DNA from 2 places in the Stenotrophomonas sp. LM091 genome. Region 1 is predicted to be linked to the other one. Evidence: riboswitches for the same ligand, from Rfam matches in the RefSeq annotation. Region 1 holds a riboswitch; the other holds the start of a gene.
The links. Region 1 has a riboswitch for cobalamin ahead of btuB (TonB-dependent vitamin B12 receptor). Riboswitches for the same ligand answer to the same signal wherever they lie in the genome.
Positions count from the first base shown of each region.

Region 2: linked by a shared signal. The riboswitch ahead of metE (5-methyltetrahydropteroyltriglutamate--homocysteine S-methyltransferase) and the one ahead of btuB (TonB-dependent vitamin B12 receptor) in region 1 are both predicted to bind cobalamin.

Region 1 covers NZ_CP017483.1:2,695,578-2,699,328, forward strand. The annotation lists gene btuB (TonB-dependent vitamin B12 receptor) at 1-1,751, opposite strand, end outside; cobalamin riboswitch at 1,872-2,104, opposite strand; gene BIZ42_RS11760 (histidine phosphatase family protein) at 2,257-2,949, shown strand; gene BIZ42_RS11765 (TfoX/Sxy family protein) at 2,871-3,242, opposite strand; gene BIZ42_RS11770 (GAF domain-containing protein) at 3,239-3,721, opposite strand.
Region 2 covers NZ_CP017483.1:2,424,785-2,428,535, reverse strand. The annotation lists gene BIZ42_RS10530 (anti-sigma factor) at 1-209, opposite strand, end outside; gene BIZ42_RS10525 (sigma-70 family RNA polymerase sigma factor) at 206-769, opposite strand; gene BIZ42_RS10520 (hypothetical protein) at 840-1,622, opposite strand; cobalamin riboswitch at 1,726-1,959, shown strand; gene metE (5-methyltetrahydropteroyltriglutamate--homocysteine S-methyltransferase) at 2,173-3,751, shown strand, end outside.

The DNA.
Region 1 (3,751 bases):
CTGACGCGGCCCAGTACCGACCAGTCGCGGCTCAGCGCGTATTCCAGGCGCAGGTCCACGGTGCCATAGCCACCCAGGCGCACGGTGTTGGCCGCATCGTCGTAACGCTTGCCGGCGCCGTTGGCGGTGAGGCCGGCGCGGAAGTCACCGAAGCGGCGATCCACGTCCAGGCGCGCGGTGTTCTGGGCGCGGCGGGCCAGCCAATTGTCGAACTGCGGGCTGCCGTCGGTGCGGTTGCGCGGGTCGGTGTGGCTGAGCTGTGCATTGAGGTCGAACCCGGCCACGGTGATCGCACCGGTCAGTTCGGCGCCGCGGATGCGGGCCTTCTCGACCTGCGACATCATGAAGGTCGTCGCGTCGTACGTGATCAGATCATCGATGCGCGTTTCGTACACGTCCAGGCCCCAGCGCCAGCCGTCGCCCTGCTGGGCAATGCCGACGTTCGCGCTCTTGGATTTTTCCGGGTCCAGGGTCGGCACGCCGCTCCACGGGTCGTAGAGGTCGCTGAAGGTCGGGGCCTTGAACGCCGTGCCGTAGCTGGCGTTGAGGCGGAAGCCGCTGCCCAGCTCCAGGCCCCAGCCGAGGCTGCCGGTGGTGTGGTTGCCGAACTGCTCGTTGTCGTCGTTTCGCACGCTGGCCTGCAGGTGGTGCGCGCCGAAGCGGCCCTGGTACTGCACGAACACGCCGGTGTTGTCGCGGCTGTCGACCAGATAGCCGGCACTGCTGCCGTCCAGGTTGTCCTGGCTCCAGTCCACGCCGGCGCTCAGCAGCTGGCCATCGGCGATGCCGATATCGGCCTGCACCGAGGCGCTGTCACGGTGGGTCTGCGCGTTGCCCAGCCACGTATCACCGTTGAAGTTGTCCGATTCGTTGTCGGCCCGGCCGACATTGACGGTCAGGTTGAAGCGCGCGCTGGGCGTGTAGCGCAGCTTGCCACCGAGCACCTGCTGCAGGGTCTCGGAGTAGTTGTAGTAGCCGTCGTAGTGGTTCTCGCCTTCGGCGCGCAGCGCGGTGCCTTCCAGGCTCAGCGTATCGGTCAGCGCATAGCCGCCGCGCAGGCTCATCGACAGGTTGCGGTAGCCATCGCGGTCGGGCTCATTGGCGCCACAGCCGGCGAACGGCGAGACGGAGCCGCGGCAGGCGTTGATGCCGTCGGTGTGCTGGTAGGCGATGTCGGTGCCGAACCAGCCACGCTCGCCACTGCCACCGAAGCCACCGCTGGCCTCGCGCAGGCCGTTGCTGCCGCCGCCGAGCTGCAGGTGCGGGGCGAACTGGCCGGCATTGCGGCGGGTGAAGATCTGGATCACGCCACCGATCGCGTCGGCGCCGTACAGGCTGGACTGCGGGCCACGCACGATCTCGATGCGCTCGATCTGCGCCAGCGGAAGGTCCTGGATCATGGCCAGGCCGAGGTCACCGGTGTTGATGCGCACGCCGTCGATCAGCACCAGGGTGTGGGCCGAGTTGGTGCCGCGCAGGAACAGCGAGCTCTGCTTGCCCAGGCCACCGCTGTTGTTGAGGTTGATGCCGGCCCGGCCGCGCAGCAGGTCCTGCAGCGACGGTGCCTGGCTGCGCTCGATCTCGGCGCGGTCGATCACCTGGGCCGGCGAGATGCTGTCCTGCAGGGCGATCGGGGTGCGGGTGGCGGTGACCAGTACCTGGTCCAGCGCGGTCGCCTCGTCCTGGGCCGACGCCAGCAGGGGCAGGGCCGACAACACGGCCAGGGAAAGGACTTGGATCTGCAGCTTCATCGATGACTCCATGCACCGCGCACGCCCGCGCGGCAAGGGGTGGGGATGATCGCGCTGCAGGGAGTTCGACGGTGGGCGGACGCGCAGGCGCCTGCTTGCCGCCGCCATGCCCGCCGCATCGCAACCAGTCGTCTTCCAGGCCGGTCTCCGGGCTTGCGGGTCGATGGCGGTGCCATCGTGCCAGGCGCCTTCCCATGCCGGAGCACAGTGGCGTGTTGCCTGGTGTTTCCTCGCTTACCGTTGCGGGGGCAGCGCCGGAGTGGCGGCGGGGCACGAGGCCTGACGCGTCACCGGCTTCCCGTTTCAACCCGGCGGCATTGCAGCCCCGGGTCACCTGAAAGTGGGCGCAGTCTAAGCCATCGGCCGGGCCGGTGGAGCGCACCGGTTAGAATGCGCCTCGCTTTTTCGATGTGATCTCCATGACCCCGACGTGGTTGCAGCACCCCGGTACCGACGCCCGTGACCCTCACCGGCCGGCCGCAGCGGGCAGCAGAGGGGGCCCGGCATGATCCTCGACCTGATCCGCCACGCCAGCACCGGCCGCGACGACCATCTCGATGGCCGTACCGATCCACCGCTGCATGAGGGCGCCACCGACGCGCTGTGCGCGCGCTACGCGGCGCTGTCCTGGGAGCGCGTGCTGTGCTCGCCGCGGCAGCGCGCCGTGCGCACCGCCGAAGCGCTGGCGGCCCCGCTCGGGCGGGGGGTGGACACTGACCAGGAATGGGAAGAGCTGGATTTCGGCGACTGGGATGGTGCCGCGCTGGAGGCGCTGCCGATGGACGCGCTGTCGGCGTTCCATCTGGACCCACACGCCAACCCGCCGCCGCACGGCGAAAGCTGGGGCCACTTCGAGCGCCGCATCGCGCGTGGGCTGCATCGGCTGCTGGATGATCCGGACCCGGTGCCGACCCTGATCGTCAGTCATGGCGGGCCGCTGCGGATGGTGCTGTCGCAGGTCTGCGGGTTGCCGATGGCGATGTGCTGGGCGCTGCGCATCGACCACGGCACGCGGCTGCGGCTGCGCGTGGAGCGCGAAGACGATCAACTCTGGGGGAGCTGCTGGAACTGCAGCAGGTATGAAGCGCGCAGGACCGACGATGCGTCGGTCCGTGCGGATCAGCGAGGCTCGTCGTCGCTCTCGAACGGCGGTGCCTCATCGCCCTCATCGTCGCGATGCTCGACCGTGCGGTCGTAGACCGGGCCGGACGCGGGCGGCGCCTTTTTCAGCGGCTGCTCGGCGATGATGGCCTCGTACTCGGCCACCAGCACGGTGCGGCGTGCTTCCGGCAGTTCCTGCCAGTGGCAGTCCTGCAGCGCGCCTTCCAGCGAATAGAGCAGGTTCAGGCTCGGCTTGAAGCCGGCACGGCGCACCTTGACGAAGGCACCCACGGCGCCGACCGCCACCAGGTCTTCCGGCGTACGCAGACCGACCTGGCGCAGCCATGCTGCGCTCTTCGGGCCGATGTTGCGCAGCTTGGCGCCACTCATCCCAGGGCCTCGACGAACACGGCGGCGATCGCTTCAAGGCCGGCCTGGTCCTCGGCGTCGAAGCGCGCCAGCGACGGGCTGTCCAGATCGAATACACCGACCAGGTTGCCGTTGTGGACCAGCGGCACCACCAGCTCCGAGCGCGAGGCCGAGTCGCAGGCGATGTGGCCCGGGAAGGCGTCCACGTCTTCGATGCGCTGGGTAACCCGCTGCGAGGCGGCGGCGCCACACACGCCCTTGTCGAGCGGAATGCGCACGCAGGCGGGCAGGCCCTGGAACGGGCCGACGACCAGCTCCTTGCCATCGAAGAAGTAGAAGCCGACCCAGTTCAGGTGCGGCAGGGCGTGGTAGACCAGCGCCGACAGGTTGGCCGCATTGGCGATGCGGTCGCGCTCGCCATGCACCAGGGCACGGGCCTGGGCCAGCAGCTGGCCGTACTGTTCCGGCTTGCTGCCGGTAAGCGTGGAGGTATCGAACATGGCCGCAGTCTACCAAGCCGCACGCCCGCC
Region 2 (3,751 bases), 270 kb from region 1:
ACCGGTTCACTGCCGAGCGATGCGAGCAGGGGCGCGAGGCGGTTCTCCCACTGCGTCACCAACCGTGCAAAGCCGGGATCGCTGGCGATGCGCCGTTCGGCGCCGGCGCGCTGGGCGGCATCGAGCACCCCAAGCACGTACTCGCCGGCCAGGATGTCGGCGCTCGGCGGCTCGTCGCCATGCAGATCAGGGAGGTCGCGGACGTTCATCGTTCCAGGCACACGCGAAGTTGGCCCAGCCCGCGGCGGATCCAGCTTTTCACCGAGCCCAGCGGCGAGCCGATGCGGCGCGCCAGTTCTTCATAGCTGGCGCCTTCCAGGAAGGCCAGCCGGATCAGCGAGCGACGGCGCGGCTCCAGCGTATCCAGGCAGTGTTGCAGGCGCTCGTGGTCGGACGCCTGCTCGGCCACCTGGGCCGGCTGCGGCGCGACATCTGGGAGTTCCTCGGCGACGGACAGATCATCCAGCGCGCGCGGCGGCGCGGCCCGCAGGCGGTCGATCGCGCGGTTGCGGGCCAGCATCGACAGCCAGGTCATGGCCGCCGCCTTGGCGCGGTCGAACTGCGCCGCCTTGTTCCAGACCGCGGTGAAGACCTCCTGCAGGACCTCTTCGGCATCCCCGCGGTCGCGCAGCACATGCAGGCAGATGGCGAACAGGCGGCCAGAGGCCAGCTGATAGACCGATTCGAACGCCTGGCGATCCCCGCCGGCGACCCGGGCAAGCAGTTCATCCAGGCGGTGTGATGCGGCGGCGGCGTCCAGCTCGGGCATTGCAGGCTCAATGTCGATAACGGGCGTATCGGCATCCTCGTTGCTCCCGGCGCCGTCTGCAAGGGGGCGATCAGGCACCGCATGTCTGCACCAGCGGCTGCGTCCGCGCGGCGGACAACTCGGCCGCAGGCGTGGCAACCGGTGCCGCCGGAAACTCGACCCGCACCTGCGGGTACCTGCCCTTCTCGTCACGGACGTTGCCGGTGCCGGTGAACTGCAGCAGGCGCTGGTCGGCGGTGGCGTAGACCAGCGTGACCGCCGGCACCGCGAAGCCGAACCAGGCGTCGAGCTTCATCTGCAGCTGCTCGGCCGGCTCGCCCTGCCAGCTCACCGCGCCGGTGCGCTGGAGTTTCAACGGCACCAGGCGCTGCCGACTGGGCAGCAGGAACTGGAAGGCCACGCTCTGCCCGGCCTGCAGCGCGGCCCAATGGCTGCGCACCGCCGCATCGAAACCGGCATCCACTACCGCCCCCGCAGGAAGGGTGATGGCGCGGCTGAAGGTGGGTGCCTGGGCGCTGGCGCGGACCGATACCTGGCGGTCGGCGGCACGGCCGCGCACGCCTTCCTGATATCCGTCGCGACCATCGTCCAGGGTGAAATCCGGCGTCTGCGGGCTGCCCTGCGGGGTCATCCACTTGCGCGCGAAGGGGCGCCCGTCACTGCAGCGGTACAGCACCAGGCGCGACTGTGCGCTCGCCGGCCCCTGCAGCCAATGGGTCTCGCGATACAGCAGGCGGCCATCGGCAGTGGCGTACGCGCGGCCTTCCTGGCGCTGCACGGTCTGATCGGCGGCACTTACGGGGGCGGCGCTCACCGACAGCAGCAGGATCAGGCAGGGCAAGGGCTGGCGCATGGGGGTCCAAACGGGCGGGCTTGCAGGGAGATACGCAGGCAGCGGTGGTTTGGATGCAGTGGGCGGATCGCGCAGACGACTTGACCATCGCTCCGCTTCGGCCTACCTTGTGCTCGCCGAAGGTATCCATCTCTTCATGCAGATGAAGGGATGGATTTAAACGGGAATCCGGTGAAGGCGCCTTGCGCGCCCATTCCGGAGCTGCCCCGCAGCGGTGAATGGAAACGACACCTGTCAACAGCACTGGGCCCCTGGGCCTGGGAAGCGGCAGGGAGTAGGTGGGCGCCCGCGCCCGTGTCCATCAGCCCGAATACCGGCCCCGGCCGGGGGACACGACCGTCCCCTGATTCGACCTGGAACGTCCGCGGGGAGGTTGCCGGGGCCTGCCGCCCTGCCGTCTGCATGGCGCTGCCCCCGTGCGTCCGCTTCACGGCATCCGGTTCGCCCGCGGGGGCGAAGGTCGCTGGCGGGGCGGAACGGGCTGCAAGGCCCCGGACGGCGCGCGGTTCCTTCGTTCCTCAATGCCCCTACGCAATGAGGACACGTTCCAATGACCACTGTTACCAACCTGGGTTTCCCGCGCATCGGTGCCAAGCGCGAACTCAAGCGCGCGCTGGAAGCCTTCTGGTCCGGCGAGAGCAGCGCCGCGTCGCTGCAGGACACCGCGGCCGAGCTGCGCGAGCGCCACTGGCAGCTGCAGCGCGAGGCCGGCGTGGATGTGCCACCGAGCAACGATTTCAGCCTGTATGACCAGGTGCTCGATGCCGCCTTCCTGTTCGATGCGATCCCGTCCCGTTATCGCGCGCTCGCCGATGCCGAACCGCTGAGCGGCTACTTCGCGATGGCGCGTGGCCTGCAGCGCGATGGCATCGACCTGCATGCGCTGGAAATGACCAAGTGGTTCGACACCAACTACCACTACCTGGTGCCGGAACTGCAGGCCGGCCAGGCCTTCACGGTGCGCGGCGACAAGCCGCTGGCCGAATACCGCCAGGCCAAGGCGCTGGGGATCGAAACCCGGCCGGTGCTGATCGGGCCGGTCACCTTCCTGCGGTTGTCCAAGACCACCGATGGCAGCAACGCGCTGGATCTGCTCGATGCGCTGCTGCCGGTGTACGTGCAGCTGCTCGGCGAACTCAAGGCGGCCGGCGCGGCGTGGGTGCAGCTGGATGAGCCACTGCTGGTGCAGGACCTGGACGAGGCCACGCGCGCCGCGTTCGAACATGCCTATGCGGTACTGGCGCAGGCCGCGCGCCCCAAGGTGCTGGTGGCGACCTACTTTGGTGCGTTGGAGGACAACCTCGCGCTGGCCGCGGCGTTGCCGGTCGATGGCCTGCATGTGGACCTGGTGCGCGCACCGGAACAGCTCGATGCGGTGATCAAGGCGCTGCCGGCCGGCCGCGTGCTCTCGGCCGGCCTGGTCAACGGCCGCAACATCTGGCGCACCCACCTGGACAACGCGCTGGTGCTGGCGCGATACGCCCACGGCCATGTAGGCAGCGATGCGCTGTGGCTGGCGCCATCGTGTTCGCTGCTGCACACCCCGGTCGATCTGGACCACGAAAAGAAGCTGGACGACGAACTGCGCAGCTGGCTGGCGTTCTCCAGGCAGAAGCTCGGCGAGCTGCGCGTGCTGGCCGATGCGATCGATGCACCGGCGCGTGCCGAAGCGCCGCTCGCCCATTCGCGCGAGTGCATCGAATCGCGCCGTCGTTCGCCACGCGTGCACAACCCGGCCGTCGCCGCCCGCCTGGCCGCGCTGACCCCGGCCGATGCGCAGCGCCACAGCCGCTATCCGCAGCGCCACCTGGCCCAGGCCGCGGCGCTGAAGCTGCCGCGCTTCCCGACCACCACCATCGGCTCGTTCCCGCAGACACTGGAAGTACGTGAGGCGCGTGCCCGCAACAAGTCCGGCAAGCTGTCCGATGCGGATTACGATGCGTTCCTGGCCACCCAGACCGAACACTGCGTGCGCGTGCAGGAGCAGATCGGGCTGGACGTGCTGGTGCACGGCGAGTTCGAGCGCAACGACATGGTCGAGTACTTCGGCGAGCAGCTCGATGGCTTCGCCTTCACCAAGAATGGTTGGGTGCAGAGCTACGGCTCGCGCTGCGTGAAGCCGCCGGTGA